DNA from 4 places in the Shewanella sp. S1-58-MNA-CIBAN-0166 genome. Region 1 is predicted to be linked to each of the others. Evidence: predicted binding sites of a transcription regulator. Region 1 holds the regulator's gene; each other region holds the start of a gene.
The links. The regulator sigma-54, encoded in region 1, starts transcription at its own class of promoters, with help from an activator protein. The targets are predictions, from matches to a motif close to GTTGGCACGNNNNTNGNNT.
Positions count from the first base shown of each region.

Region 1 (7,808 bases):
TGTTTGTTGCTGTGTTATCAACTTGCTGGGGGACGAGTTGTTAATACGATCAAACATCCTTGCCAAAACGGTTAATGTTACTAACTTGCCATTGTTTGTAATTGTTGACTTAACTGGGCAATCTTTTGTTGTAAATAGGCTATTTCTGATACGATCGCGCCCTTGCTTTCAGTTTGGCGACTATCGTTACTTCTCACCCATTGATAAACCGTTTTAGCCGACACGCCATATTGTTTTGCTACGTCGGATAATAATCGATTATGGTTTTTAACCTCATTAATCACTTGTCTTTGTAAGTCGATTGGATACTGTCTTGCATTTGACATATTCATCAAATAATTTCCTTCCGATTTATCTATGTTTACCTGAGCGAGTTTCAACTTCATCCCACTGACTGCAACCGAGATGTGCTAAGAAAAAAATGTTTTGGCGGCATTGTGCAATGACATTATTGACCATGACATTTATCGATATAATGCTACGTGTTACGGTTATTTTATTCATCGCTATCTCCTACAATTACAATGGACTGCTTAAAAAATAAACTACTACTTAGTAGGTACATATTTCTTATATGGAAAGCTTGTGCCAACTTTGATAAATATTTTTAGTTGTTATTTATCAGTGCATTACCTATTGCCTGTAGTTTTGTTATTTTTGCGTCGTCAACCAGATTGGTGCAATTGCACTAATGTGGTGAGCATGTGCTGCCGGCAACACATTACGGTTGTGATTGTCGTAGCGCAGTATGGATGACAAATATGGCAAAAAAAGGTCACCTTAATGACAAGATGAAGGCAAGGTTTTCACCGAATGAGTTGTTGCCAGTTGATGGTTTGAAAAACGTTAACAAAGTGAGGCTGCAGACATAGCTGCAAAAGTGATCAGAGTACTAAGCGCTTGGTAAATGAGCTTATGTGTGAAAAAGACTTATGTGTATAGCGACGCCGCCGAGGTCCGTAAAATTGCACTAGATAGCGCAATTTCGTTGGACGACATGATATGTACGATTTAAATCAATGATTTAGTGCATTAAAAATAATGTGGCTAGGCCCAAAAATGCAAATAAGCCAACGACATCGGTTACCGTCGTTAACACCATACCCCCCGCCAACGCAGGATCGATATTTAGCTTTTTTAACATTATGGGGATAGTGGCGCCAGCAAAGCCTGCTACCGTCATATTAATCAGCATGGCACTGCCAATTAATCCACCTAATGCGATGTCGTCTTTCCAAAGCCATACCGCAAAAAAGACCAATACAGACCACATTAAACCGTTCAATAATCCGATGCTTAATTCCTTACCAATTAACCATCGTGAGTTACTTTGGCCAATATGCCCAAGTGCAATCCCGCGGATGACGAGTGCTAGGGTTTGATTACCCGCAACACCTCCCATACTCGGTACAATGGTCATTAAAATTGCGATGGTGGCGAATTGCTCTAAGGTACCTTCAAACATGTTACTGACAGATGAGGCTAGTAATGCTGCAAATAGATTGATGGTTAGCCATAGAGAGCGTCTCAGAGTGCTTTTAAGCACAGGGCCAAAGGTATCTTCATCATCATCCATCCCTGCCATTCCCATCATTGAATGTTCGGCATCCTCGCGGATGACATCAATAACATCATCGATAGTAATTCGACCAAGTAATTTTGCTTGGCTGTCGACGACTGGGGCAGATATCCAATCCATCCGTTCAAATTTTTGCGCCACATCTTTATCGGACATCTCTACAGGAATACTTTCTAATTCTGTGTCCATAATACTGCGGACCGTTACACTTGGATCGCATGTGAGTAAATCAGCTAATCTTACTCCGCCTAAAACATGATCATGGCGATCCACAACATATAAAGTATCAGTCGTATCAGGTAAATTTCCCCGTTGACGTAAATAGCGTAATACCACTTCGATATTGACATCTGGTCTTAGGGTGACGGTATCAGTATTCATGATACTGCCGGCAGTATCATCTGGGTAACGCAATGCTTGCTCTACTCTATCCCGGTCTTGGCTTCGCATTGATTTGAGCACTTTCTTGTAAACATCATCGGGTAAACTGCGAAGAATATAGGCCATGTCATCTGTATCCATGCCTATTGTGGCCTGGGCAAGCTTCTCTGGTGTCATGCTGCTAATAAGTGAATCTTTAAGTTCTTCACCTAATTCGTCAAGAATTTCCCCAGCATATTGTTGGTCAATGAGTTGCCATAACACCTGACGATTTTTGGGCGGTGATGATTCGAGAATAAGGGCGACATCGTTAGGTGACATGGTATGTAGCATGTTACGGGCATGGACAAACAGACCACTGTCTAGTGCTTGAACGAGTTGATTGAGACGTTGTTCTGTTATCTCATTGTCTAGGTACTCTTTACCCATATATCTACTTCCTATTCGTCATACTTATATTATTCAGTATGTCATTATTCTGGGTTTCTCAGGTTGTACAGTTCAAGGCGTATAAATGCAGAAATAGCTGTCTTTACGTAAGACAATGAAATGCAGAAATAAAATACTTAAATGACTTCTGCGGTGAAATTCTGCAGCAGCCAATGCTGCTTTACATACTATAGACGTACCACGTCACGGAAACAGAGTTGCACTGGATCCGTTGCTAGAAGCGGTAATGTCTTTATCATGTTAAACGCTAACTCCCGCAGAATGAACTGATACTAATGAGATTGGTATCAACTGCGAGAGATAAACCTAAGGGCTAATATTTTTGAGGGACTGATGTCTACTGGTGATCATCAATGTCGTGACAGTTTGGTTAGTATGGCCTAGTCATTTAGAGGCCGCATAAAATAAGGATGACGGTGGCTTAAAGCATGAGTAACTTGCAGCTATTCACACATTACAGGCTATTTATAAATTCAATGCGATTAAAAAATTAACAAGATTCATCAAATTTAGCATTAATGAGATCACACACTGCGTTTAATGCCACTTCAGCATCTGGGCCTTGAGCTGTCACCGTAATCATTTTACCGATACCACTTTCAAGCATTAATAGCCCAAGTACGCTAGCTGCGCTGGCGTTTTTTTCGCCTTGAGTTAAGGTGATGTTAGCATCAAAATCCGCCGCTAACATCGCGAGTTTTGTGGCGGCACGGGCGTGTAACCCCAATTTATTTGAAATGGTCACTTGGCGTTCAAGTTTGATCATTGACGCGATCCTATGCTCACTTAGTTATTAGTATCACTGATATTTAATTCTCTGTGGCGAGCATTAACCGTGTGTTTACTGCCTTGTCGAAATCGTTTTGCTAATTGATCTGCAATATATACCGAACGGTGCTGACCACCAGTACAACCAATCGCGATGGTAAGGTAACTGCGATTGTTACGTTCTAAATGCGGCATCCAAGTTTCAAATAGGTTTTCAATTTGCCAAATAAATTTATTAACTAATGGCTGACGACCTAAAAATTCTTGTACGGGCTCGTCTAAACCCGTAAATGGACGCAGTTCTATTTCCCAATGTGGGTTGGGTAAAAAGCGTACATCAAACATAAAATCTGCTTCTGTCGGCATGCCGTGTTTAAAGCCAAAAGATTCAAAGTTAATCACTAACTCTTTATCAACACTGCCTAATAATATTTGCCTAACTTGGTCGCTTAATTCGTAGATATTTAGCGCAGAAGTGTCGATATAGTGATCAACAATTTTTGCGATAGGCTCAAGTAAACGGCCTTCTAGTTTTATCGCTTCTTGCAGTGAAATATGATTTTTAGATAACGGGTGTAATCGACGTGTTTCGCTGTAACGTTTAAGCAATACTTTGTCATTGGAATTTAAAAAGAAACTGATAATTTCAGTGTCATTTTGAAGTAGTGCCAATTGGTCTTGAAGCACTTTACCTTGTTCTGCAATGTTACGAACATCAACGCTAATCGCAACCAAATCATTACTGCCTTTAAGCTGGGCTAATAATGTGCCAATGAGTGGTAAAGGCAAATTATCAACACAATAATATCCTAGGTCTTCTAATACTCTCAGGGCAACGGATTTCCCTGAGCCTGAACGTCCCGATACTATAACTAGTTTCATGCAGTAATAACCTGATAAAGTTCTGTTGCGTCGTGAGTTTTACGAAGCTGTTTCAATATTTGCTTATCGCTTAACTTTTGGGCCATGCTCGATAACGTGCCTAAATGTTGTTGGCACTGGTCTGCAGGGACTAACAAAGCAAATAAAAGATCCACGGGTTGCTTATCGATTGCATCAAAGGCAATGGCTTCTTCACATTTAATAAATATCGCGATAGGGTGATCGATGGTCGTTAATCTACCATGAGGTATCGCAATGCCATTTCCTATACCTGTGCTACCCATTTTCTCTCTCGCTAACAGGCTTTCAAAAACCTCTTGCGAAGACAGGGTTGGGTACTGGGCAGCGACTAAATTGCTGATGAGTTCCAGTACTTTTTTCTTACTGCCCGGTGTGGCACAGGTAGTGCATTCCGGCTGCAGAATGGTACAAAGTTCCATCGTTAGTGTTTTGTATTCTTCTCTTTGTGTTTAATTACCTGACGGTCGAGTTTATCGATCAGGGCGTCTATTGCAGCATACATATCAGTACTTTCTGACATTGCAAAAATTTCTGCGCCATTAATGTTGATTTTGGCTTCTGCTTTTTGTTGTAATTTTTCTACATTGAGCACAACGTGTACATTATGGATCTGATCGAAGTGTCGTTCAAGCTTTGAAAATTTACTGTGGATGTATTCACGTAAAGATTCTGTTATTTCGACATGACGTCCAGTCAGACTTATTTGCATAAAAAATCCTCCATTGCCTAGTAGGTTATAAACTCTTACGTTGGTTTGAGGGCGGGATCATCATTGCTTCACGGTATTTTGCTATCGTACGACGAGCAACGTTTATGCCCTGTTCTGCCAGAAGCTGAGCCATTTTACTGTCACTCAGTGGTTTTTTCTGGTTTTCTGCGGCAACCAGCTTTTTGATAAAAGCACGAATGGCCGTTGATGAGCATTCCCCGCCATCGTCAGTACTGACATGGCTAGAGAAGAAGTATTTTAGTTCAAATAATCCTCGAGGGGTGTGCATATATTTTTGTGTGGTGACTCGTGAAATGGTCGATTCATGCATTTCTACGGCTTCAGCGATATCATTGAGCACCATAGGCTTCATGGCTTCTTCGCCATATTCAAAAAAGCCTTGCTGAAATTGCACAATGCAATTTGCCACTTTAAGTAAAGTATCATTACGGCTTTCAATACTTTTAATAAACCATTTAGCCTCTTGCAGATGGCCTCGAATAAATTGACTATCCGACGGGTTTTTACTGCCTCTAGCCATGGCCGCGTATTGTTGATTAACACCAATTTTAGGCATGTTGTCTGGGTTTAACTCTACTACCCAACGGCCATTTTTCTTTAATACTGTGACATCGGGAATCACGTATTCATCATCCATGGGGGTAATTAATAAGCCCGGACGAGGATTGAGTGTCTGGATTAAAGTGATTGCGTCACGTAACTCATTTTCTTTTAGTTTTGTTTTACGCATCAATAATCTGAAATCACGGCCAGCAATTAACTCTAAATAGCCTTTAATTAACAAACGGGCATTATCGATATGGGGTGTGTCGTTAGAGTATTGCGCTAATTGAATAAATAGGCATTCACTTAAATCACGTGCAGCAACACCCACAGGGTCAAAGTGTTGAACGCGTTTTAATACCGCTTCAACCTCATCGAGTTCCACATTTTCATCACCCATGGCTTCGAGAATATCTTCGGTACTTTGGGTTAAATAACCGCGTTCATCAATGGCATCAATAATGGCGGTGGCAATGGCGAGATCGGTGTCTGAAAATGGAGTGAGATTTTTTTGCCATTCTAAGTGTTCGTACAAACCTTCGGTGGTTTCACCTTGAAAGGGCATGTCGTCATCGCGCATGCTTGCACTGCCCGAACCTGACATAGGTGAGGCTGTGTATACTTCATCCCATGTGGTATCCATGGCTAAATCATCCATGGTTTCTTTGGTCATGGATTCTGTTATGTCGACGGTGGAAGTGTCTTTTTCGACATTAACAATACTGTTGTCACTAAAGTCTGTATCCGCTTGGTCGCGGTTTTCTTTTAAGGAGTCTTTTGCTTCAGAAAACTCATCTTCTATTTCAAGCAATGGATTTGAATCTAATGCTTGTTGGATTTCCTGCTGTAGCTCCAATGACGATAATTGCAGTAAGCGAATGGCTTGCTGCAATTGTGGGGTCATGGTTAAGTGTTGACCCATTTTAAGTTGGAGTGACGCTTTCATTTACCGCTTATCCCTAGATGATTTTCCATAAAAATGACAATCTCGAACTGTAATGGATTGCCATAAACATCAATGACATTTAACGTTGTTTAGGTATCGTTCAATGAAATGAGTTAGCTAGACTAAAAGGCCAGTAAAGTAACTATAGCTTGAATTGTTCACCTAAGTACACAGCTCGAACTTGTTGATTACTTAATATCTCATCAGGTGTGCCTTCGGCAATTAAATTACCCTGGCTGACGATATAGGCTCGCTCACAAACGTCTAGCGTTTCACGTACGTTATGGTCGGTAATTAATACCCCTAAACCGCGATTTTTAAGTTGTTGGATGATTTTTTTAATGTCGATGACCGAAATAGGATCAACACCAGCAAAGGGCTCATCAAGCAAAATAAATTTTGGATTAGCAGCTAAAGCGCGCGCAATTTCAACTCGACGACGTTCGCCACCCGATAACGACATACCTTGGCTGTCGCGTATGTGAGTAATGTGGAACTCTTCGAGTAGATGCTCAAGTTGCTCAATACGTTGGTCTGTGCTGAGCTCCTTGCGAGTTTGTAGTACGGCCATTATGTTGTCGTAAACGGTAAGCTTGCGGAAAATACTGGCTTCTTGTGGTAAGTAACCTATACCTTTGCGGGCGCGCAAATGCATTGGATCGGCAGTAAGGTCGTCATCGTCAATCAATATTCGGCCTTTATCGCTTTTTACTAAGCCGACAACCATATAAAAGGTGGTGGTTTTGCCTGCACCATTGGGGCCTAAAAGACCGACAATTTGGCCTGTTTTAACCGTTAAACTCACATCTTTAACAACTTGACGAGCTTTATAGCTTTTAGCTAGATTTTCAGCGGTTAAGGTAATTTGGGTCATGGTTTGATCTGCTTGTTAACAGGAATTTCAGGGAGTTTTTGCTTTGGCGCCGACTCGTCTTGGAAATTCTCTGGTTGAATGATGGTGATTACCCGATCTTGCCCTGTACCAGTACTTTCGGCAATCAGCTCTTGAGCACTGATGTTGTACTTGATTTTATTACCGGTAACCTGGCTACCTGATTGATCAAGTTTGGCGTTGCCAGTCAATGTGAGTGTAGTGGTGGCAAGGTCATAGCTAATTTCGTTAGCACTTGCGGTACCAATTTTACCGTCATCTAATTCTTGTGAAAATGTAGCCGGGGTGCCAGTAGCAATTAATCTCTTACTGGTGGTGTTTTCAGGGGTAAACGCCCGTAACTGATCTGCATTGATATTAATCGTGCCTTGGACAATCGTTACCGGACCATTAAAAACAATTTGATTATTCTTAATGTCGGCAGACTGACTGACTGAAGCGATTTTCAATTCTTGTTTCAGATCCCCTTGTTTCGCTATGGCAGGCAAACTCAATATACAAAGTATGCTACTTAATAACATAACATTGGCGCGAGTGTGGAGACGATTAATGTGGCTCATATGTTCCTTCTACCTGGCTTAGTAGCGATAATTTTTGCGAATTCAAGTCAGCATGT
Region 1 is NZ_JBEOPN010000029.1:57,073-64,880, reverse strand. It holds gene AAEY99_RS16590 (transposase) at 81-332, opposite strand; gene AAEY99_RS16585 (hypothetical protein) at 352-504, opposite strand; gene mgtE (magnesium transporter) at 1,025-2,389, opposite strand; gene AAEY99_RS16575 (HPr family phosphocarrier protein) at 2,901-3,176, opposite strand; gene rapZ (RNase adapter RapZ) at 3,197-4,060, opposite strand; gene ptsN (PTS IIA-like nitrogen regulatory protein PtsN) at 4,057-4,500, opposite strand; gene hpf (ribosome hibernation promoting factor) at 4,503-4,790, opposite strand; gene AAEY99_RS16555 (RNA polymerase factor sigma-54) at 4,816-6,300, opposite strand; gene lptB (LPS export ABC transporter ATP-binding protein) at 6,443-7,174, opposite strand; gene lptA (lipopolysaccharide transport periplasmic protein LptA) at 7,171-7,752, opposite strand; gene lptC (LPS export ABC transporter periplasmic protein LptC) at 7,739-7,808, opposite strand, start outside.

Region 2 (7,808 bases), on a different contig from region 1:
TGTAAGTTCAACTAAATCAATGACTGGACATTTGTTGGGTGCAGCTGGAGCTGTTGAAGCCATTATTACTTTGCTTGCACTGCGTGATCAGCACGTACCGCCAACAATCAACTTAGATAACCCAGACGAAGGTTGCGACTTAGATTTTGTTGCTCATACCTCACGTCGTCATCAGTTTGACTATGCCTTATGTAATTCATTTGGTTTTGGTGGCACAAACGGTTCGTTATTGTTTAAGAGAATTTAATCGAGTTTATGCCAATAAGGGAAGATGAAAATCTTCCCTTTTTTATTTATTTGGTTTGTTTTTTTGTCACATTAGTATTTATCAATTCCCGCTAAATGATGATTTAGCGTAGACTGATAAGTAATGACATTTATCTAATAGGATCTATTATGGCCGGTAAAGATAGACAACTTACATTACGTTTTTTGGCCGAACCTGCAGACGTCAATTTTGGCGGTAAGGTTCACGGCGGTGCAGTAATGAAATGGATCGATTTAGCCGCTTATGCAGCAGCAGCAGGCTGGAGCGGTAAATATTGTATTACTGTGTATGCTGGCGGCATTCGATTTGTTAAGCCTATCCATGTGGGTAATATTGTTGAAGTGACTGGTAAAGTTATTTATACCGGTACAACGTCTATGCATATTGCGATTGATGTAAAGGCGGGCGATCCTAAAGAGTCTGAACGTCATCTGACGACACACTGTATCGTTATCATGGTAGCCGTTGATGATGAAGGTCATCCCACATCGGTTCCTGAGTGGATACCAGCTACTGCCGATGATGTTCGCTTACGTGATAGTGCATTGAGACTAATGGATATGCGTAAGCGTATCGGTGCCGAAATGGAAGCTCACGTTAAACCTTCAGTTGAATAAATAAGGGGAAATCATGGCCAAGGTAGCATTTATTGGTTTAGGCGTTATGGGGTTCCCGATGGCGGGACATTTGGTTAAACAGGGTCATGACGTTACTGTGTATAACCGTACAGGGGCTAAAGCGGCTCAGTGGGTTGAACAATATGGTGGTAAGAAGGCCGATACACCAAAAGATGCCGCCAAAGGCCAAGATATTGTTTTTACCTGTGTGGGTAATGATGATGACTTACGTCAGGTCGTACTAGGTGAACAAGGTGTTGTTCATGGTATGCATGCAGGTGCTATTTTGGTTGACCATACTACGGCTTCTGCTGATGTTGCGCGTGAAATTGCTGCGCACATAGAGCCACTTCAGATTGCCTTTTTAGATGCGCCTGTATCTGGTGGTCAAGCTGGAGCAGAAAATGGTGCGTTAACAGTGATGATGGGTGGCGAACAGACTCATTTTGATACCGTTAAACCTGTTATTGCGGCATACAGCCGCTGCGCTGAACTGTTAGGGCCAGTTGGTTCTGGGCAGTTGACTAAAATGGTTAATCAAATTTGTATTGCTGGTGTAGTGCAAGGTCTAGCTGAGGGACTTCATTTTGCTAAGAGTGCGGGCTTAGATGGCTTAAAAGTGATTGAAGTGATCAGCAAAGGTGCGGCACAAAGCTGGCAGATGGAAAATCGCTATCAAACTATGTGGCAAGGTCAATATGATTTCGGGTTTGCTATCGATTGGATGCGCAAAGATTTGGGTATTGCATTAGACGAAGCTCGTCGTAATGGTAGCCATTTACCGGTGGCCGCATTAGTTGATCAGTTTTATTCAGAAGTTCAAGCAATGAAAGGTAATCGCTGGGATACCTCTAGCTTACTTGCCCGCTTAGAAAAGTCGCGCAGTTAATATCAACACACAGTGCTTGTAACATATTATTGCGAGGATGTAGCCCCAATATAGATTGGGGCTTTTTTATTGGCTACAAATCCACAAACATTAGCCTTTGCTTTATTAGCTACTTTCTGACCTTAAGTTGATTTATTGACTAAAAACCATCGAGTTACATGATATAGCGCACATCTTCATCTAATTATCGCTGCTATTATTGTTTAATCTAAATTAATTTTGCTTAAAGTGGATTGATTAACTACGTTTATATTGTCAGTCAATTTGAGATTGTTTATAAATTTTTTGATAAACGGTCTATAAACAAAGTTGTTAAATAACCCTTAAGCAAAGTGTCGTGCTGCAGTGTGATGATCTGTGTCAGATAAAAGAATGCGGACACACACTAAAATTGGAGGAATGAATAGTGAGCAATAAACTACTGAGTGCATTGTTTGCGGCTGGTTTCGCGGTAATGATGATGTCTTCTGCATCATTTGCTGCTGATGAGACCCTCGCAGAGTTTCACGTTGAAATGGGTGGCTGTGAAAACTGTCACGCTGATGGCGAACCATCAAAAGATGGCGCTTATGAATTTGAACAATGTCAAAGTTGCCATGGTACACTTGCCGAAATGGATGATAACCATAAGCCGCATGATGGTATTTTAATGTGCGCAGATTGTCATGCACCACATGAAGCTAAAGTAGGCGAAATGCCAACATGTGATACATGCCACGATGATGGCCGTGTTGCTAAATAAAGTATTTTAGTAGCTGAAAAATACCGACGTAATGTCGGTATTTTGTTTTAATATCCCAATCATTCTTTACGATCTTCCGCATAAAGTGCACTAGTCAATTGAATCAATTTGTATACAAACTTGCTCTTATTAGATGATGCAGCGGATTTTAGTCAGTCTAATAAAATATCTCACCCTCGTGTATTAATTGTCTCTCCTCAACCTTTATCATGCTTTGAAGAAATTCATCACTTAACGTTAATTCGTCAAGTTAGAAAATCATGAGGCTGAGTGAAACACATATATAAAACGTTTTCACTTGCAGTGGTATACCTCTTTTTAGGTATTTAAATTCTTTTATTTTCAAGTAGATGCGCAACATAAGGGCGCAGGCTGCGCACTTTTGTTGCACAAATGTTGTTTTAAAATACCTAGGTATTTTCTATTTCTATTGTAAATCAGTAAGTTATTTTTTTGGCACATCTTTCGCAGTATTTCAATTATGTAATCGTTAATGTGAAAGGGTAGATGTATGTCAGCAATCCAATCTAGTTGTGCTTATTGTGGTGTCGGATGCGGCATTAGCGTGTCTTCAAATAAAGCGGATTGGACCGATATCGATGCTGTAGATTTAGAATTAGTCGGCGATAACATGCATCCTGCTAACTACGGTCATTTATGTGCCAAAGGCGAACGCTTACTCGACAGTTTAGCCCAACCGAATGTACTGCGTTACCCTAAACTACGATCTGGTATGCCACTTGATTGGGACCGTGCTAGCACCTTGATTGCCGATACATTTGCACAAACCATTGCTGAGCACGGCCCAGACTCTGTTGCGCTTTATCTATCAGGGCAATTACTCACTGAAGATTATTATGTAGCCAACAAGTTTGCCAAAGGCTTTTTAAAGACAGCCAACGTCGATACTAATTCACGGTTATGCATGTCGTCAGCGGTGAGTGCGATGCAACGCGCCTTTGGTGAAGATGTTGTACCTGGTTGTTACGACGACCTAGAGCAAGCTGATGTGATTGTGCTTGTAGGGGCCAATACTGCTTGGACTCATCCCGTTCTTTTTCAACGGATTTTAGCCGCAAAAAAAATCAATAATGCTCGTTTAGTGGTAATCGACCCGTTATCAACAGCCACAGCAAAACAAGCAGATTTACATTTAGCCATTAAACCGGGCGCTGATTTAACCTTGTTTCATGGCTTACTCGGTTACCTAGCAGATCAAAATCGTGTCGACCACGCGTATATTGCCGCACACACAGAAGGCTTTGATACCGTGGTTTTGCAGGCGCAACAATTAAGTGTCAATTTAGCCGATCTTGCCACACAAGTCGGTGTTTCTGTCACTCAGCTGACGCAATTCTATCAACTGGTAGCCAACAATAAAAAAGTACTTACGGCATCTTGTCAGGGGGTTAATCAGTCAACCATTGGCACCGATGCAACCAATGCGATGATTAATTGTCACCTTGCGTTAGGACACATCGGTCAAGCTGGCTGTGGATTCTTTTCGTTAACAGGGCAGCCCAATGCCATGGGCGGTCGTGAGGTCGGTGGGTTAGCCACTCAGTTAGCGTGTCATATGGGGTTTTCACAATCGGAGCAGCAGTTATTAGCTGATTTTTGGCAAGTTGACAGTGTTGCAGATCAAAAAGGTTTAGCAGCAGTTGAGATGTTTGATGCCCTTGCCGAAGGTAAAATCAAAGCGATTTGGATTATGGGCACCAATCCTGTGGTGTCTTTGCCCAACAGTGAAAAAATAGCACAAGCATTAGCCGATTGTCCTTTTGTGGTGGTGTCTGAAATCAGTCCTGATTCTGATACTGCCAAACTTGCTGATGTATTACTCCCAGCTCAAGGCTGGTCAGAAAAGTGCGGTACCGTCACTAATAGTGAGCGCACTATTACGCGTCAACGTGGCTTTATCACAGCCAAAGGCCAAGCTAAACCTGATTGGTGGGCGGTTAGCCAAGTCGCGAACAAAATGGGCTTTGATGGTTTTAATTTTGATGACAATGCCAGTGTATTTAGCGAGTTTGCAGCTTTATCCGCTAGAGTTAAACAAGCTTTTCCGACTAAGGTGTTTGATCTCACTGGACTAACAGATTTATCCAAAGCGCAATATGATGCACTAGCACCGACACAATGGCCTATTGCTTCGGCGACACAAATTGGTCAACAAAACGTGCGAGTTTTTAGCCAGGGAGAGTTTGCTACCGCGACGGGTAAAGCTCAGTTTGTTGCGCCTGCGGTTGTTAGTGTTTCGCAACAATCATTACCGAGTAACACCTTGTTATTAAACACTGGCCGCAGCCGAGATCAGTGGCATACCATGACTCGCACCGGACATATTGCTAGCTTACGAGCCAGTATTCCTGAGCCTGTCGTTCACCTGCATTCATCACAACTCAGTGCATTCTCTTTAACCGAAGGTGGCTTGGTCCGCATTGAAGCTATTCAAAATCAAATTGAACAATACTCCACAGAGACCGCTAACCCCGACCTTTTTACCCATGCCTCATTCACGATGGCTCGCGCTGTTGTCGATGATGACATACCGACAAATATGGCTTTGATGTCAATGCATTGGTCTGCGCAGTTTTCGCTGACCAAAGGCGTGAATCAGGTATTAGATGCTCGCGTCGACCCAATATCAAAACAACCAGGGTTTAAGTGTCAACCTGTGACATTAAGCTCTGTTGAACTGGCGCTGCAAGGGGTGGTTTTTGGTCAACACGACTCTTCTGCTCACGGGCTATGTTGGCAAGTTGCACAAACGCTAGAGAACGGAGTGTGTCATCACATCGGTTTTACTGATACCGACGACGGCTTTGCGTATCAAGCGACTGTGCATTCACTTAAGTGGACTTTAACGGTAGATGGCCAGCCTTTATATATCCAATGCAATATGGATAAAGGATTACTTAAAGCATTAAACGTCTTGTCTCATACTCAAGTCAATGTGGCCCTATATCAGATGAATGATTTTATTGGTAAGCCTGTCGATAAACAGTTAATTAAGCAGCTACATCAGCAAATAAAAGCCGGAAATAGTCCGTTAATCTGCGCTTGTACAGGGGTAATCGAAGCGAACATTAACGACGAAATCAATCAACAATTTAACGACCAAGTGATGAGTGACGGTTTAGCGAATATCAGTTTTGAGCAGGCGTTAGATAGCACCCAGTTATTACTCGGTTGCGGCCGTCAATGTGGCAGTTGTCATAGTGAAGTTAAGCAGTGTGCCAAGCAAAGTTGGCAAGACGCCTTATCTTATTCCGGCATTGAAGATCAACCATCAGTAGCAGAGGACGTAGCCTAATGAATACCGTAGAAGCAATGATAAAAGGTCGTCAACCTATAAGTACTTTAGGACATGCGGCGAATGAATTACACGCGGGTGATGTGGCTATTGTTGGTGCGGGTTGTGGTCAATTAGAGTTAATGACACTTAAGGCCGCTAGAATAGTGGCACAAGCTGAAGCGTTGGTGTTTGACAGTCTGGTGAGTAGTGACATTTTGACGTTAGTAACCCCTAGTTGTCAGCGTCACTTTGTGGGTAAACGCTGTGGTCAACCGAGTAAAAAGCAAGACGACATTAATGCCTTATTGCTGACATTGGCGCAGCAAGGATTAAAAGTGGTGCGCTTAAAGGGCGGCGATCCGCATATTTTTGGTAGAGGTGTAGAAGAAGCGCTTTACCTTGCACAAAATGGTATCCGTTCGCAATTTATTGCTGGTGTTACCGCGGCGTTAGGTTGTGCATCAAGTACCGGAATTCCATTAACGTATCGTGGTATGGCTCGCAGTGTTACGCTGATCACCGGCACCAAAATGACCGATGCCGATAATGCAAATGCACCTACGCAGTGGCAAGCATTATTAGCAGCGCAATCAACCTTGGTGTTTTATATGGGTAAAGAACAAGCGGCAAGCATTTCAATTGGGTTACTCGATGCTCAAAGTGCGGCTAATCTGCCGGTAGCATTTGTTACCAATGGTGGAAGACCGAATCAAATTGTTACTTATGCCACAGTCGCTTCTATGGCCGATGCCGCGTTAACCATTAAAGACTCTGGGCCGACGTTAATCATCATTGGTGAAGTGGTGTCTGTTGGTCAACAGCTGAATGCTTTGCTTGCCGATATTGATGTAGCTGCAACACAAACCTCATTTGAATATGGGCGTGAGGCTTTATATGCCTAAAATTGGTGAGTTAACGCTGACATCCGTGGATGAGTTTGACTTTCGTTTGCTGATAAAAGCATTAGGTAAGGGCGAAAAAGGCTCACGTGCATTAACGTTTGATGAGGCTTGCTTGCTGCTTGAAGGTTTTGCCAAAGGAAAAGTATCGCGTGTGCAAATGGCCAGTGCCATGATGCTCATGCGCGTGCGCGGTGAAACGACTGAAGAAATAGCAGGGATGGTGGCCGGTTTACGTCGTACTGTCGATAAAGGTTGGCATTCGCTTGAGGTTGATATCGATTGGCCTGTGTATGCGGGCAAGCGCGAACAGTTACCTTGGCTTTTACTGGTTGCTAAGTTATTGGCGAAACAAGGTATTCGGGTGATGTTACACGGTGACAGCCAAGCGTTACCTCATCGCCGTCATGTTGAATCATGTTTAGCATCACTTAATATTGCGTGTTGTACATCATCACAAATGGCCAAAGTGGTATTGCAGTCAGATAATATTGTTTATGTTCGAGCGGGTGACTTAGCACCAGTGTTAGATGAGTGTCGTCAATTACATCAAGAATTAGGTCTACGCAGTTTGATTCAAACCGCAGCGCGTTGCATGAACCCAACTAATGCACCTATAAGCCTTCGCAGTTATTTTCACCCTGGGTTAGATACGGTACACCAAGGAATATGCGAAATTTTATTTGAGAAAAGCGAATATCACGCCGGCAGTGTGGCTATTTTTAAAGGCTTACAAGGTGAAACCGAGTGTAATCCAAGAGTGGCTACCACGATAACTGTCGTCAACGGACAGACAGATAATATAGCGGTATCGAGCTTATCTATCCCTACGTTATTAGAAGGCTTTTCTGGTGCAAAAGTGGGTCAAGCTGAATTATCTAGCGACATTCTTGCGCTGTTATGGCGCGAAAAAGAGCCTTTTTCTGCTGATGCGCTGACATCATTAATGTCGCGCACCATGATTGAGCAGGCGCTTAGCAGTATGACGGCAACGTTGGCTGCAGTATTGTTATTACTTAACCACAAATTAAATACAGCGATTATTCCACAGGAATCAATTTCACCAGAATCCATTTCACAAAAATCAAATTCACA
Region 2 is NZ_JBEOPN010000016.1:48,173-55,980, reverse strand. It holds gene fabF (beta-ketoacyl-ACP synthase II) at 1-247, shown strand, start outside; gene AAEY99_RS11445 (acyl-CoA thioesterase) at 397-885, shown strand; gene AAEY99_RS11440 (NAD(P)-dependent oxidoreductase) at 899-1,774, shown strand; gene cctA (tetraheme c-type cytochrome CctA) at 2,181-2,516, shown strand; gene AAEY99_RS11430 (molybdopterin oxidoreductase family protein) at 3,028-5,832, shown strand; gene cobA (uroporphyrinogen-III C-methyltransferase) at 5,832-6,716, shown strand; gene AAEY99_RS11420 (glycosyl transferase) at 6,709-7,808, shown strand, end outside.
Region 2: the regulator sigma-54 is predicted to act here: its motif matches at 2,969-2,987, upstream of AAEY99_RS11430 (molybdopterin oxidoreductase family protein).

Region 3 (7,808 bases), on a different contig from region 1:
GACATTAAAAAAGGTCGAGTATTTAGCCTTACCTAAATTATTAAATGAGGCATTGGCAATAAACAAAATGCCCGAAAAGATAAAGAACACCGCGATGTACTGACAGAAAAACAAAATAAGCTCTGCCGCATCGCCTTTCATATCAAAACTACTAATAATGACATTTCGTAATAAAAACAGTACCAGTGACACCACCAGAACATAAACAACACAAAATTGAATCGCTTTGTTTAAACTCAATCGAACTCGTTCAATTTCATTGGCACCAAAGTTTTGCCCCACTATCGGTCCGACTGCGCCAGACAATGCAAAAATCATCCCGAACGAGACGGGGATCAAACGTCCTAATACCGCCCAGCCAGCTACATAACTATCACCAAAATCAGCTATGGCACGCGTTACCACCGCATTACCAATGGGAGTTGCCACATTGGTGAGCATTGCAGGTGCGGCTATGGCAAAAATCACCCCTAGGTCTTGCTTGAACTCAATCCACGAAAATTGACCTAACAGCTTATGCTTAACCACCACTCCGCGAGCTGAGATGACAAACACCGCAATACGGGCCAATACCGATGCAGCCGCAGCACCTTCAATGCCCATTGATAAACTAAAGATAAAGATAGGGTCTAATACGGCGTTAACACCGCCACCAGCTAGTGTCGACATCATCGATAGTTTGGCATCACCCACTGCACGCAGCGCGCCGCCAAGCGCCATTGCTAAACAAATAAATGGTAAAGACGGTACCAGAATATACAAATAGCTTTCAGCCAATTCCGCAGTGCGCCCTGTTGCACCCACCAACGCTAACAATTCGGGAATAAACGCGATGACAACTGCAGCCACCAGCACACTGGTAATTAACGTCACGATGGCACTGTTTAAAAATAATCTCTTGGCTAACTTAATGTTTTTCGACCCCACCGCTTTTGACACCAAAGCGCCAAGAGCAATCGATAAGCCGATACCTATCGAAGTCGTAAAAAATGAAATCGTGCTGGCATAACCTGCTGCTGCGGCGAGCTCTATTTCACCAAGTAAGCTCAAAAAGAAAATATCGAGTAAGTCGACCACAAAAAGTGCCGAAATACCCACAGCAGCAGTAGAGCTCATCACCAGGATATGGCGTAAAATGGAACCCTCAACAAATTTAGCAGCGGTCATCAATATCCTTGTGTGTCTATAATAAAAATCAAATCTAAATCAGCTTTACAGGCTGTAACCCTAGAGTTTTTCAAGTTCGCTACCACAATGATTACAATATTCAGCATCTTTATCGTGGCCTTTTTTGCCACAATTACTGCATTTACGTAAATCACGGGTTCTGACCATTTCATGTGAAATTTCAGCGGTTAAAATACCGGTGGGGATCGCAATAATCGAATAACCAATCAGCATAGTAAGTGCCGCAATCCCTTGGCCCAATGGCGTTTGCGGCGTAATATCTCCGTAGCCAACGGTGGTAATGGTCACCACGGTCCAATACATGGACTTAGGAATGGAAGTAAAGCCATTGTTAGGGCCTTCAACCACATACATAACCACACTTAACACCATAATAATCAGGCTTACCGAGAAGAAAAACATAAACACTTTTCGACCGGACTGCACCATGGCTTTGAGCAATATTTGGCCATCGCTTAGGTATCGAAGTAACTTTAATACTCTAAACACCCGGAATAAACGCAGTACTCTTAACGCTAACGCGACATTGGCACCAGGGAAAATCAACCCTAAATAACTGGGTAAAATTGACACTAAATCCACTACACCAAAAAAACTGCGTGCATAGTGTAACCGATTAAGCGAGCAATAGAGCCTTAATATGTACTCAACGGTAAACAATACCGTAAAGGTCCATTCGGCGATACTAATATAGTCACCGTAAAGGGAATTAACATATTCTGTGGTATCGATAAAAATCAATATCACACTCAGTACAATACAGACCATAAGGGCAATATCGAAACGTTTTCCTGCTGGGGTTTCGGTACCAAAAATCACACTTCTAAGCTGTTTTTTTAGTGGACTGTCGGATTTTTCTTCGATATTCATCTTATTATTCACTGTCTCGGGTAATAAATTGCAAATAAACTCGGTTAACTAATATCAATTAACCCTTGTTGTCGTTAAAATCTAACATTGACTGTCGAGTTTTAACATTCGAAATAGGGTCATTTTACAATAAAAATTAAAAAGGTCATTGGTTTACGGAGATTTCATGCGCGCGTTGTACATAATATTTATAGCCTTAATTTTCAGCCCGTCATTGGCGGTTGCCTCTTCAAGCCAAACTACAGCAAAAGTAGATTTAGTTGTCGTCAATAAATCTGAATCACGCTTATCTGTCATGCGTGACGGAAGAGTGATTAAAAGTTACCTTATTGCCATGGGCGATGTGCCAAGTGGTCATAAGCTTAAAGAAGGTGATCAACGTACTCCGCAAGGTCGTTATGTATTAGATTATAAAAAATCTGATAGTGCATTTTATAAATCGATTCATATCTCTTATCCCAATGAAGAAGATAAATTACGAGCTGATGCATTAGGCATTAGAGCCGGTGGCATGATTATGATCCACGGTGAAAACCCTCGTTCAACTTTACCGCCAGAAGAAGCACAAAAGTACAACTGGACCAATGGATGTATTGCCGTCACCAACAAAGAAATGGATGAATTGTGGCAAATGATTGATGCTGGTACACCGATTGAAATATGGCCATAAGCTTATTCAATCTCAACCATACCATTTTTTGCTTTGTTTCTTGGGTTATTAAATGAATTACCAACATCTACAACATACTTGGGCAGACTTTAGCCAGCGCATAAGCGCGTTTATTCATCGGTTAGGTTTAGACAACTTAGCATTGAATTGTGATCATGCTGCTCTGCGGGTGAACGATAATCAAACAGCGCAGTTACTCGTCGATGAATTTAGTCAACACGGCAAAATCATCTCTAATAACATCATCAACGGTCGGCCGATTTTAATCATTAAATTAGCCGAACCATTAGTTATCGGTGCGATGAAAATTCAATGTGTTGAGCTGCCCTTTCCATCTGACAAATCTTATCCGGTTGAAGGTTGGGAGCATATCGAATTAGTGTTCCCATCACAGGCACAAACCTGTGATGAACTCGTCGCAGAGCTTATTGAAAAAGTGCCACTACTGGCTGATGTTATTGCGGGTAATACTATTGCAGGTAATACTATTGCAGGTAGTGACGAAAACAGTGATATTAAGGTTAAACAAAGTTCGCCAAAAGGTGATAAAGAGCGCCTTGCTAACCCAACTATCGCATTTAAGGCCAATGGCATTTGCGTTAAAGTACATCCGCACGATATTCAAAAAATTGTTGAGAGTGAACAAGCCTGCTAGGCATAGTACTAATAACGCTTTGTCTGGAAACTGCAGCACTAATATAAAACAAGCCAAACTCAGTTATGCCAATGCTATAACTGAGTTTGGCTTGTTTAGATCAATGATAGAAAGGTTGTAAATCATTAAGCTTTTCAAAACCCATTTAGAGGTCAGTTTTTATGCTTAATTAAAAATCTTAGCGATAAGTAATGCAACACAGGCAAAGCTGTGTATGCCAGTAACAATGAATCAAACAAAAAAATCCACTTTACAATAACCCACTTATCTTTTCCTGTGCACAAGCTATGGCTAAAAAATGCTACACACTCACCTTCTGGGGTCATTAATATCACGATGGCAATGCCAAAAATAATGAAGAAGAGTAATAGTCGCTTACACATTTCATAAATTAGCGCTTTGCTAGGCTTTACCTTTATCACAAATCAATTTACTCAATTAATCTTGTCATAAACAAGCTATTAGGATCTAGTTCATAGTCCGCAAATGGGCCGCTGTAATCAAATTGATGTCGTTCATACAAACGCCTTGCTGGCGCAAAAAAATCCATCGATCCAGTTTCCAAACTCAACCGCTGATAACCACAAGACTTAGCTACGCCCAATATGTGCGATAACAATGCCGATGCTACTCCTTGGTTTCTCGCCATTGCAGCCGTTCGCATAGACTTAATTTCGCCGTGGGTTGGCGTTAACTGTTTTATCGCTACGCACCCAAGTACTATGCCACCTTGTTTGGCACACCAAAAAGTAATTGATGGATGTTTTAAGGCTTCAATATCTAATGCATGAACACTACCCGGTGGCGACGTTGCATACATGTCAGCCAAATGTGCTTGCAGTAACTCAACCACGCCAGAGCCCTGTAAATCATCAATCATAATATCCATGTGCCAAGGCTTCCTTTTGAACTATGATCGTTTATGAAATGCATTTTTATCGAGTAGTTTAATCACCAAATCGATACGTTTATGAGCTAAATAATCATCTCGATGGCTAAAGCCAATCGCGACAAATAACAGTAGCAACCACACAAAATTTTGTTCTACTAATAGGTCTACTTTTGCAATATATAAAATAGCGCCAATAGTCGCCAAACACATCAGCCATTGGATTAACCACGTATATGGTTTGGGTCTCAGTTTATCTAAATCTGAACGTAAAGCGGTAATGCTATCCGTTTCATAAGATTGGATAATATTATCTGCTTGAGATTCATTCATTCTTACACTCCATTGTAAAAGCCACTCAGTTAATGAGCGAAACGTGGTTAATTAAACCGTTGCGACAATACCCTAAAAGTGAGTCGTGTCACCTAGATTTTGCTGAAAACTATTTTGCTGAAAACGTCGATTTTATTGAGAACATGACTCATTTATTAACCACATAATTCCAGTATCATGGTTTGAGTCAGTAATGCACTACCCTCTCGTAGAGTCTGTGTTTCACCAGCAGCAACAAAACCAATTGATTTATAGAGATTAACAGCGGCCTCGTTAACAATAGTAACCTCTAAGCAAACGACTTTTCGATTAGATTTTTTGGCCCAATCAATAATGCTATTCAGTAATAACTTACTAAGTCCATATCCGCGCGCGCGTGGTGACATCCACATTTGATACACATGTGCAGCATCAGTATCCATAGGACTAGAACTAGAACTATGGATCTGTCCCCATGCTAAGCCTACGGCGACGCCATCAAGTTCAGCGATCAGTGGCAATGCATGCTTTGCTCGATTGCTTGCATTAAGACGAGAAATCCACTCTTCGTCGGTAAATTCAGCTTCTCGTTCATAAGTCGAGCCAAACGAATCTGGCGAGTCTTGTAATGCTAATAAACGTAACCTTCTATAGATTTCCCAATCACTCATCAGCAACACTCTGATTTGAACATTAGCCATATTTACAATTTTACACCCCACGTTTTAGTCTTTCTCGACGCCAGATAACTGACGAAACGACCCACTTAACACTCCTCAGTTTCAGCATTAAATTCTAGACTAAACTCATATTTTACAACAGATTAAACCTTAATGGTTCGTTTGTTGAAATTATCAATTTATTAAGCAATTATTGACAATAGCGGCATTTGCAGAACTATAATAAATAACCTGAGATTATTTTTGATATCTCCAGCATTGAGGCCTTACCAGTAAACTCAAACCTAACTTTGCCTATCGCTGAAAAGTATATTTCTAGTTCGGAATCGAGATCGAATGTCCCCGATGTTTCAATTGAGTAAGCGACGATATTTTTGTAAGGCAAAGATGTAAAATCTTTTTTACTTCCTGTAATGCCTTGAACATTAACAGCGATAATTCTTTTACTGGTAAAAATGACACCATCACGCATGGATTTATATGAATCAATGACTCGTTCATCATCGATAAGTAAATCGCGGGCTTTGTCTGCAAAATCAGAATCCTGCTTCAGTTTGAAAAAACCTTTATTATTAAAATCTATCATCTAACATCCTTTTTATATCTGACATCCAAAGGGATTGAATTAATACAAATTTTACGACATAAACAGCTCAGTAAATTTCGTGGTTATCGTATTCTAGTGAATAGCCTTAGCTTAATGTAATAACAATAACATTACAAAATGCAACTGAAGCAAGCATTTATCTCAGTTTGTATTAGCTGATAAATAGCGATAAAGCCTGTGATTGGCATTTCATCAATAATGTCGTTTTAGAACACAACAAGAAGTCAATATGACAACTTAGAGTCATATTGACAGTATACAGCATGTCTTTATGACACCAATAAAATTCACTAAATATACATTACCTGCATATAATCAATAAGATAAATAGTTGGCATGCACTCTGCAATAACGAAGTTAACTTTTGAAATATCTCTATCAACTTTAACTTCTAATTTATTACAGGTGTACATATGACAATTCACATTAAAAATAACATCGATTGGGTTGGACAACGTGACTGGGAAATATTGGACTTCCATGGTACTGAATATAAAACCACCAAAGGCACCAGTTATAATAGTTACCTTATTCGTGAACAGAAAAATGTCTTAATCGATACTGTTGACCATCGTTTCAGCCTGCAATTTATCCAAAACCTTGAGATGGAAATTGATCTCGATAAGATTGATTACATCGTCATTAACCATGCGGAAGAAGATCACTCAGGTGCCTTAGCGGCTTTAATGGCTAAAATTCCTAATACCCCGATTTACTGTACCGAAAATGCTATCGACTCTATTACTGGCTTACATCACCATACAGAGTGGAATTTTAATATCGTTAAAACCGGCGATACCTTAGACATTGGTAACGGTAAGCAGCTCGTGTTCATTGAAACCCCTATGTTGCATTGGCCTGACAGCATGATGACCTATTTAACGGAAGATGCTGTGTTGTTTAGCAATGATGCGTTCGGTCAGCATTATTGTGATGAGCATTTGTTTAATGACGAAGTAGACCAAATTGAATTGATGGATCAATGTTTACGCTATTATTCCAATATTTTAACCCCGTTTAGCTCGCTGGTTACCGCTAAAATTAACGAAGTGCTGAGTTTTAACCTGCCTGTAGACATGATTGCTACTGCCCATGGCGTGGTGTGGCGCGACAACCCTACCCAGATTATTCATCAATATCTGCAATGGGCAGATAACTATCAGGAAGACAGAATTACCATTTTTTATGATTCGATGTCTAATAACACCCGCATGATGGCCGATGCCATTGCTCAAGGCATCCACGACGTTGACCCTGTTGTGTCGGTTAAAGTGTTTAACGTGGCCCGTCATGATAAAAATGACATATTAGCTAACGTGTTCCGCTCCAAAGGTATTTTGGTGGGTTCATCAACCATGAACAATGTCATGATGCCAAAAGTCGCGGGCATGTTAGAAGAGATCACTGGCCTGCGCTTTAAAGATAAAAAAGCCGGTGCATTTGGAAGTTATGGTTGGAACGGTGGCGCAGTTGACCGTATTCACACCCGTCTTACTGATGCTGGATTTGAAACCATTGTCGGCTTGAAAGCAAAATGGCGCCCTGATGGTAAAGCGATGCGTGAATGCCGTGAGCATGGCCGTCAGATAGCCAAAAGCTGGGCATGGCACGATTTAAGTAATGTAAAATCCATTTCACCGGCATCGCTAGCTAAAAGCACTCAAGCGACTGTAACCACTAAGCCAATGCCAGCAGTTCAAACAACTCAAGCAATCAAACCGACATGTACAACAGCGACAGCAATGAGTGATTCACAAAATATGCTCTGCACTGTGTGTAATTGGGTATATGAGCCAGTATTGGGTGAGCCTAATCAAGAAGTAGAACCAGGAACACCGTGGAGCGAAGTACCAGACTTTTTCCTTTGCCCAGATTGTGGCCTTGGCAAAGATGTATTTGTCCCTATTGCTGAGAGGAAAGCATCATGAGCGCCCCCA
Region 3 is NZ_JBEOPN010000045.1:21,101-28,908, reverse strand. It holds gene AAEY99_RS19875 (MATE family efflux transporter) at 1-1,167, opposite strand, end outside; gene AAEY99_RS19870 (ion transporter) at 1,228-2,058, opposite strand; gene AAEY99_RS19865 (L,D-transpeptidase family protein) at 2,225-2,728, shown strand; gene AAEY99_RS19860 (VOC family protein) at 2,781-3,383, shown strand; gene AAEY99_RS19855 (GNAT family N-acetyltransferase) at 3,814-4,272, opposite strand; gene AAEY99_RS19850 (hypothetical protein) at 4,294-4,605, opposite strand; gene AAEY99_RS19845 (GNAT family N-acetyltransferase) at 4,761-5,285, opposite strand; gene AAEY99_RS19840 (PH domain-containing protein) at 5,482-5,850, opposite strand; gene norV (anaerobic nitric oxide reductase flavorubredoxin) at 6,285-7,799, shown strand; gene norW (NADH:flavorubredoxin reductase NorW) at 7,796-7,808, shown strand, end outside.
Region 3: the regulator sigma-54 is predicted to act here: its motif matches at 6,202-6,220, upstream of norV (anaerobic nitric oxide reductase flavorubredoxin).

Region 4 (7,808 bases), on a different contig from region 1:
CGTTTAGAGCTAGGATTAGAGATAGGTGATTTACTGACAACTAGGCAACAATATTTACAAGATACTGCCGAGATGTTTTTGCGAGCCCACCAAGTAGACGTAAAATAAGCCAATAAAAGTTGAACTTAATTGGCGCGATAACAGTATTATCGTAATTAAACTAAGGTGCTATTAACCCAACGTGCTATTAAGCCAAGGTGCAGTTAAGCCAAGTTAATAGCTAACTTATCTCATTATTTGAAGGGAAGCAGATTGATATGACGCTTTATAACGTTAACGTAATTCAGCCAAAATCATTGAGTACATCAGCTTTGTCAATTTTGCTAGCATCGGGACTGTTGTTAAGTCAGCATGCTTTAGCAGCGCCAGAACGTTCACCATTTTCGCTCACTGTGGCTCGTACATCAACGGGTACCGCTAATGTTGGGGCTGATAGCAATAACCCTAATCAGTTACAACGTGATGCTTGGAAGACCAGTTTTTCGGCCAGCATGCCACTCAATCGTCAGTGGTCAATTGGGGCAAATCTAGGCTACGATAATCTCGATTACGACTGGGATATGAACCAAAACACTCTGTTACGCAGCAGTACTGAACCTTGGTCAACCATACATCAGTACAGTGCTGGTTTATCGTTATCTTACCGTCTTGATAATCATTGGATGTTTCTTATAGCCCCCAAACTGCAATACGCCTATGCCGATACTGCATCATCTTCAAATGCGCAAAGTTATGGTGTCGTTGCCTCGGGCATGTACCGCTTTGATTCCGGCAATATGCTCGGCTTTGGTGTTGCATACTTAAATGATATTTCAGAAGTGCGCACCGTACCTTACTTAGCCGTGCGTTGGCAGATAAACGAGAAGTGGGTACTTGCTAACCCGTTCCAAGCTGGTTTTAGTGGCCCTGCAGGATTAGAGTTAAGTTATCAGTATAACCGTGACTGGAGTTTCGGTGTGGGTAGCTCAATGCGAACAGAACGTTTTTTAATTGCTGATGATGACAAAACCATTGAAGTAGAAGAATGGGTAGGCTTTGCTCGCGCAGGCTGGCAAGCAACGAGTAATGTTAGCCTTAATGCGTATGCAGGTTATTATTTTGGTGGCGAAATGGAGTTAAGTTATCCCGACGTTACGGAAGACATGGAAAACCAAGCAGCATTAGGTTTAGTGTTTAAACTGACGTTTTAATGATAAGTGTTAACCTAATATAATAAAAATGCCGCTGACATCAGCGGCATTTTTATATCAACAAGTTAGCGTAAACGTTCAATTAAAAGTAAGTGACTTCTTTTACGCGTTTAGGGCGATTTTGTTGTTCGTACAACTGCCATACTTGTTTAAAGTCCAGAGCTAGCTCCGTGACATAAAACTCACCAGAAGGGTAGGTCTTAACCACTTTAGCGCCGCGAATAATACCACTCACGCTAGATTTAACGTTGTCGTCAGTTAGTAACCATTCACTTACGTCGCTATTAGCCGAAATTTTTTGTCCATATACCTGTTCAGCCAACTCACGGTAAGCGGCAATTTTTGAAGCTTGCATCGCCATTAAAATACGATGTGATGGCTCTTTACTGGGCTGAGTCGCCAACGGGGCATAACCAATTGCCGTTAGCGTTGGGAACGAGGCTGGCGCTTCGGTTTCCCACTGAACATATTTATCTTTGCTCACACAGCCAGTGAGCAGCAATAGCATAATTAACATCAACGACTTCATAGCTTATCTCCTAATACGGTGTAACGACTGTCGCCCTTATTCTCGTGGCGATACAGTAAACCATTGCGTGATTCAATGAGTTCAGAGGGTTGTAAATAACCCGACAAACTCGATGCTGCCACAAATGATTGCACCGCTGAAAGGACGCGATTATTGGTCACATTAACCACTCGGCCGTTAAACACAATTCCTTCAGGGGTTAGGGTCATGGTTGACACTAATACGTGTGAAACCGGTAAATCTGCACGTAACAGTTCCCAGTTGCGGCTCAACATAAACTCGCCTTGTTCTGTGGCGCGCAAATTTGTCGCCACATTTAAATCGACTAAGTTAAATTCATGAGCGTGGAACGCCGCGAGTAATCCTTGTTGTAACTGTAATGCTAATTCATTGGTTGCATTTAAATTACTGGTCATCACTGGCGTAGAAATCAGCAGTGGTTGATCTGGGCGCAAGGCGTCGTTTTGTAACACTAACTCGTTGACTAACTTTTCTGCCCACACATTCACTTGGCCTTTGGGTGATATTCCCGCAGCCTGAATATCATAAGCCAGTTTATCGTGATAAACCTCATCTTCGTCGACGATTTTGACAAATTTACCGTTATTACTAAAGGCAAGGTTATTGGCAGCATTAGGCGTTTGGGTGCATGCCGCTAACGATAACGACGCAAGCATGACCGTGGAGATAAAAAGCCTGTTAATCATAATAATTCCTCTAACAAATAATGCCGCTAGTCTTGGTATAAATGAGTCATTTAATCGCCTTGTACATCGATAACTAAGGCCAATTATGTACTCTTTTTTATTGGTGTCTTTATATCGGCAAATGCGTTAAAAGCTTTACTGTAATAGTGCAACATCGAAAATAACCACTAATATAGTGAGTCGGCACAATTTTTGCTTTGATTAAAATAGAGTAAGCTGAATTTACACAATTGTGCAAAATAGACGATTTTTTGACATTAGGACATTGTATGTTGATCCGACACAGCCCTGTTATCCGAACAAAAACCTTTAATCACCTTGGCGTAATAGCAATGCTATGCGTGAGTGCATTGTGTGTAACGTCGTCGGTATTGGCTGAACAAATTGAAGTGACTGGTAAGGCTAAAATCGTTAATGGCGATATAGATAAAGCCCGTGAAGACGCCATAAGCCAGGCATTAAATTACGCCAGTTTAAAAGCCGGGGTTAACTTTTCCAGCGAACAACAAGTCAACCAAGGTCGGCTTACTCAAGATACCTTTCAAATTCAGCGGATGGGATCGGCCAATAACGTTGAATTAATGAGTGAAATGATCAGCCAACACACCATTACCGTGGTGTTACAGCTTGAACTCAGCGAACAAGAACCTAACGCTCAATGTAAAAGCCAGTCTCTCAAGGCCGCGATTATGTTGCCACAAGCCTATTTACAAGAACGCGAACAGTTGCGTTATGGCCAATTAGCTCACTTTGAAGAGCGAATCACCGAGCAATTAGGTAAAGCTATCAATGCGCAGTCGCGATACAGTTTTGCACGACTACATGCCGATGAAAAAATTGATAACACCAATCAACTGGTCAACTTTAAAGGATACCGTATTCCCAGTTGGTTAGGCGAAATCACCGACAGCCAATATCTGCTGCAACCTGAAATCATTGATATTTCGACCGAACCTGCTCAAAGTAGTTATATGGGCTTTGTCGAAGATGATCCGTTAAGACAGTTTATATTTAAATTAACCCTTTATCACGGGATCAGCGGTGAAGTGGTGTGGTCAGAATCATTCGCCACCTCAGCGCCTTGGGAATTTGAAAGACAAGAAATCGTCTCACCTGCTAACCAGCGCTTTTGGCGATCATCTTATGGTCAGGCGATCAGCGATATTTTACAGCAAAGCGTGATGTCGCTGGATAAGCAGTTAAACTGTCGTCCATTACTAGGCCAAATTGTCGCCAGGCAAGGGGATCGTATTATCATCAATTTAGGTCGTAAAAATGGCGTTAAAATGGGTGATAAGTTCCAAATCGTATTACAAAAAAATATCCCAGACAGATTTAATTCCATGCGTGCCATCGCCACAAAAAGCCGTGCCAATGTGGTTATCGAACAAGTTACCGAAGACAGCTCAACCGCAATATTTGACGGCATCGACAGTGCAGACAATATTCAAGTAAATGATATTGCGATTAAGAACTAATGATTGGTTACTAGAAGCTAATTGTTCAGACTTAAGTGCTAAGTGCTAAGTGCTAAGTGCTAAGTGCTAAGTGCTAAGTGCTGATCGATAAGAGTAAGGCAATTAAGAATTAGTTGGTTATTAATCAAGCAATTAAATATAAAAGGTTTAATTCGATTATAAACTCAGTATAATCACAGGGTCTCTCTATAGCTCAACAGGATAGAGCAGCCGCCTCCTAAGCGGCCGATCGGGGTTCGAGTCCCTGTGGGGAGACCATATAATTTATGTTAATTCTTGCTACTATTCTTTTTACCCTCATTTTCATTTAGTCGTTTCTTTCCTAGATTCAGACTTTTCTTCAATTAATCTTTTTATCTTCAGTATTAATATTTTGACAAATCTCCACATCATTTATGCTTCCGCTATCGCAGTCTGATCGGCTTTAGCGCTATAATTGCGCTTCATTTTTTGTTGCTAGGAGCAGTTGTTTGTCACATTCATATATTCCGTTTGATCTTTATAAGCGTAAGTGGATTTTTAACCATAAAGATTTGCCTGTATCAGATGATGATAAGGCCTTGATTAAGCCATTGACCGATAAAAGTGCCATGGAAGTGTGGGATAAGTGGATAAGCAATAAGAGCAGTCGTGCAGAGCTGTTTGAAAAAGGTGATTGGCCAATAAAGCAAGATGCTTGGGCGGCAACGGAGCATTGGCAGTCGGCATGGGATTCTAATGATAATGCGATGCCCGAAGCAATTATTGCGCATATTCAATGGCCTGATGATGCGGTGGTGTACTTTTGCTATGAAAAATACCAAATTGTTGAAACTCGCTGGGATGTGTTTGTGCGTAATTGGAAGTGCTTTTTATTTTTTGATGATGGTCCAATTTTAATCTCGCCAAAGCACAAGCAAGCATTGATGTTTCTACAGAATGGCCAATATAAATTAGGCGTTCGCGGTTAAATTACCCGACTTGAGTTGCGGTTGTTGGTTAAACGGCTGATGGTGTAGTCGTTGATATTGCAGTTTTTTAGAGAGTTTATATGAAATTATTAGCTTCAATTGGATTGAGCTTATCGTTAATGATGCCGTTGTTGGCGCAAGCTAGCATGATTGCAGATGTTGATGTAGCAGAGCAAATTACAGTAGCAGAGCAGCCATTGATATTGAATGGCGCTGGTGTACGCAGTAAGTTTTTTATGGATTTATATGTGGGTAGTTTATATCTGCCGACAAAAGTGCACACTCTAGAAGATGTGCTTACTCAGCCGATAGCGGTGATCCAGCTAACGATTACTTCTGGGATGATCACTTCAAACAAAATGCGTGATGCCATTACTGAAGGTTTTGAAGCTGCTACCGACAATGACACACACTCAATTGCCAAAGATATTGAACATTTTACCCAATTATTTGCAGATGAAATTGTCGACGGTGATCAATTTACTTTTGTCACCCAAAAAGGCAAGGGTGTGAGCAGTATCAAAAATGGTAATGCTCAGGGAGATATTGCTGGAGAGGCATTTCGTCAGGCTTTACTTAAGATTTGGTTAGGTGAAACTCCGGTACAACAAAGTTTACGCCAAGCTATGCTAGCTCAATAAATCACCTGCTAGTTTCTAGGGCAGACTACTAGGTTCTAGGGCGGACTACGTCCTGCTAGGTTCTAGGGCGGACTACGTCCTGCTAGGTTCTAGGGCGGACTACGTCCTGCTAGGGTCGCTGTGCTTCTAGGGACAGCTTCGCTGCTAAGATTTTATAGTCTCTAGCTGCGAAGCGTCCTAGCAGCGTAGCGCTCTAGGCTGTCGCTAAGATTTTATAGTCTCTAGCTGCGAAGCGTCCTAGCAGCGCAGCGCTCTAGGCTGTTGCTAAGTTTTATAGCCTCAAGGCTTTATCAGGCTGAAAAGTCATTGCCCAGTGTTGAAATGGTAGAAGTTTTACCTTTGTCATTGTAGGTCAAGCTTGAGGCATTGCGGCTGGCTTGTAATGCCTGGGCAAATCGATTGAGGCTGGCGATATTGAGCTCAATCAAGCTGGCATTCTGACTGTTGATGTCTTTGCACTCGGCGAGAATAGCTTTAGCTCGTGAGACCTGTTGTGCCAGTTCAGTATCGGTGGTGAGCAGATTGTGCTGTGGGTGGCTTGCCAGTTTTTCGTCAGTGGCTTTCATATTGAATAAGCACTGGGTTTTATCTTTGGAAAGCGCCAGCAGTTTGTCGGCATCTTGTTTGGATAATGCCGCTTTCTCTTCAACAATAAGCGATTTCAGCTGCGTTAATGTCTGATTTTGACTATCAAGCAGTTGGTGTAGCTCTTTGCGTTGATCTTCGCTTGCTTGCTTGTGTAATGGCTGGTTTAACTCTGTCATAAATTACTCTTAGGTTTTTTTAACTAACACTTATCTATGGTGCAAGTTTGCACCTATTATCTGTGTGTCGTTAAAACAAGTTAAAGAGTAACGTTTAACGGTTACTCTCTGTCAAACGATAAACCGCCTAGCTCTGCTTCAAAGCTGGCAATATTCGCTGCAAGCTTTTCTGGATCGACTTTATATCGTCCCTCAGAGATTGCTTGCTTAATTTCAGCGACCTTTTTTTGGTCTACTTCTGGTAACGATGCCATTTTTGTTTGCGCGCTCTGAAGCTGTTGAGCTTGAGAGGTAATGCTAACGGAATCTGTTTTAACCGGTGCAGCTGATTTTGGGGCTGCAGTAGTTGTAGATTGCGTAGCAGACTGCGTGTCACGTGCAGTGCGCATTTGTGTATTGGTAGCAGTGTTATGCTTAATATCAATTGCCATGGGAGGCTCCAGCGTAATGAATCAGGTTTTCCAATCAGGCTATCGGCACCCCAGGAAAAAACTTTAACGCTATTTTACATTCTTACTTCAACTTCGCCAACGCCAATTACAACCGCATCGAATTGTTTGCTAGTGTTACTGTTTTTTACTCTGATAACCTCATCGATATTGCCATCACGCAGTGCTTCTCCAAGGGTTTTTATTTCTACATTAGTGGTTTTAGCATAAATAGAAACAGTGTCACCTTTGCAAACAAAGCACAGGTTATTACTTAATACTGGAGAGTCTTTAGCTACCCGACGTTTCACCCGCGAGCCGATTAATGTCGTGGTGTCGGAAAAAAACTGACCTTTTAAGCTATATTGGTCAACATACATGACTTGTAAATGATGTTCGCCAATAATTTGGTCTGGGGACAATAGTTGGTTAGCTACCACAACAGGGTATTGGATTTCGACTCGAACAGAGAGATACATTTGCCATGGATAGTCATAGTCTGGGCTATTACAACTGAGTTTTACCATGTTATTTCGACTAATAGCCCTTTCACTGGCAAGTTCGACATTAATCGGTGGGTAACAGGCTGGTGGACTGATTCTGCCCTCAAGGTTTTGTGGGGTTATTTGCACTTTAGCTTTTGAGTCAGCATCAATTTTTTTGGCTACCGCCTCTTTAGCTAACGCATAAATGGTCGATAGTGAAGGTGTGATAATTTCTTCGCTAGCAATTGCAGGCAAAGAAAATGTTATTGAACACAAAAAACATAAAAAAAATACTTTCATAATGAAGATACTAGCTTGTTTTGCCAGAATGCACCTATACTTTGAAAAACGAAAAATATGCGAGTAATCTCTGCATACACAATAAGCTAAAATAAATGGGCTAGGGGACATAAGAATAACATTATCCCTTCGTCAAAAAAGTGTCAGTTCACAGTGCGAGCTAATTTATACAAAATTAAAGCAAGTTGCATGCCCACTTTTTGATTCATTAAATTGAGATGTATTTGTTAGATTGGTGATGGTTTAGACTCAAATTGAGTGACCATCAGTAAAATATGTACTAACCGTATTATGCTAAACCAAGGTTTACTATAATTTCAAAGAACAATTTTTATC
Region 4 is NZ_JBEOPN010000018.1:13,505-21,312, reverse strand. It holds gene AAEY99_RS12220 (TetR/AcrR family transcriptional regulator) at 1-108, shown strand, start outside; gene AAEY99_RS12215 (DUF6268 family outer membrane beta-barrel protein) at 258-1,190, shown strand; gene AAEY99_RS12210 (LPP20 family lipoprotein) at 1,273-1,719, opposite strand; gene AAEY99_RS12205 (FlgO family outer membrane protein) at 1,716-2,426, opposite strand; gene AAEY99_RS12200 (flagellar assembly protein FlgT) at 2,696-3,904, shown strand; tRNA gene AAEY99_RS12195 (tRNA-Arg) at 4,087-4,162, shown strand; gene AAEY99_RS12190 (DUF2947 domain-containing protein) at 4,375-4,854, shown strand; gene AAEY99_RS12185 (chalcone isomerase family protein) at 4,935-5,495, shown strand; gene AAEY99_RS12180 (flagella synthesis protein FlgN) at 5,786-6,259, opposite strand; gene flgM (flagellar biosynthesis anti-sigma factor FlgM) at 6,361-6,690, opposite strand; gene flgA (flagellar basal body P-ring formation chaperone FlgA) at 6,765-7,472, opposite strand.
Region 4: the regulator sigma-54 is predicted to act here: its motif matches at 2,606-2,624, upstream of AAEY99_RS12200 (flagellar assembly protein FlgT).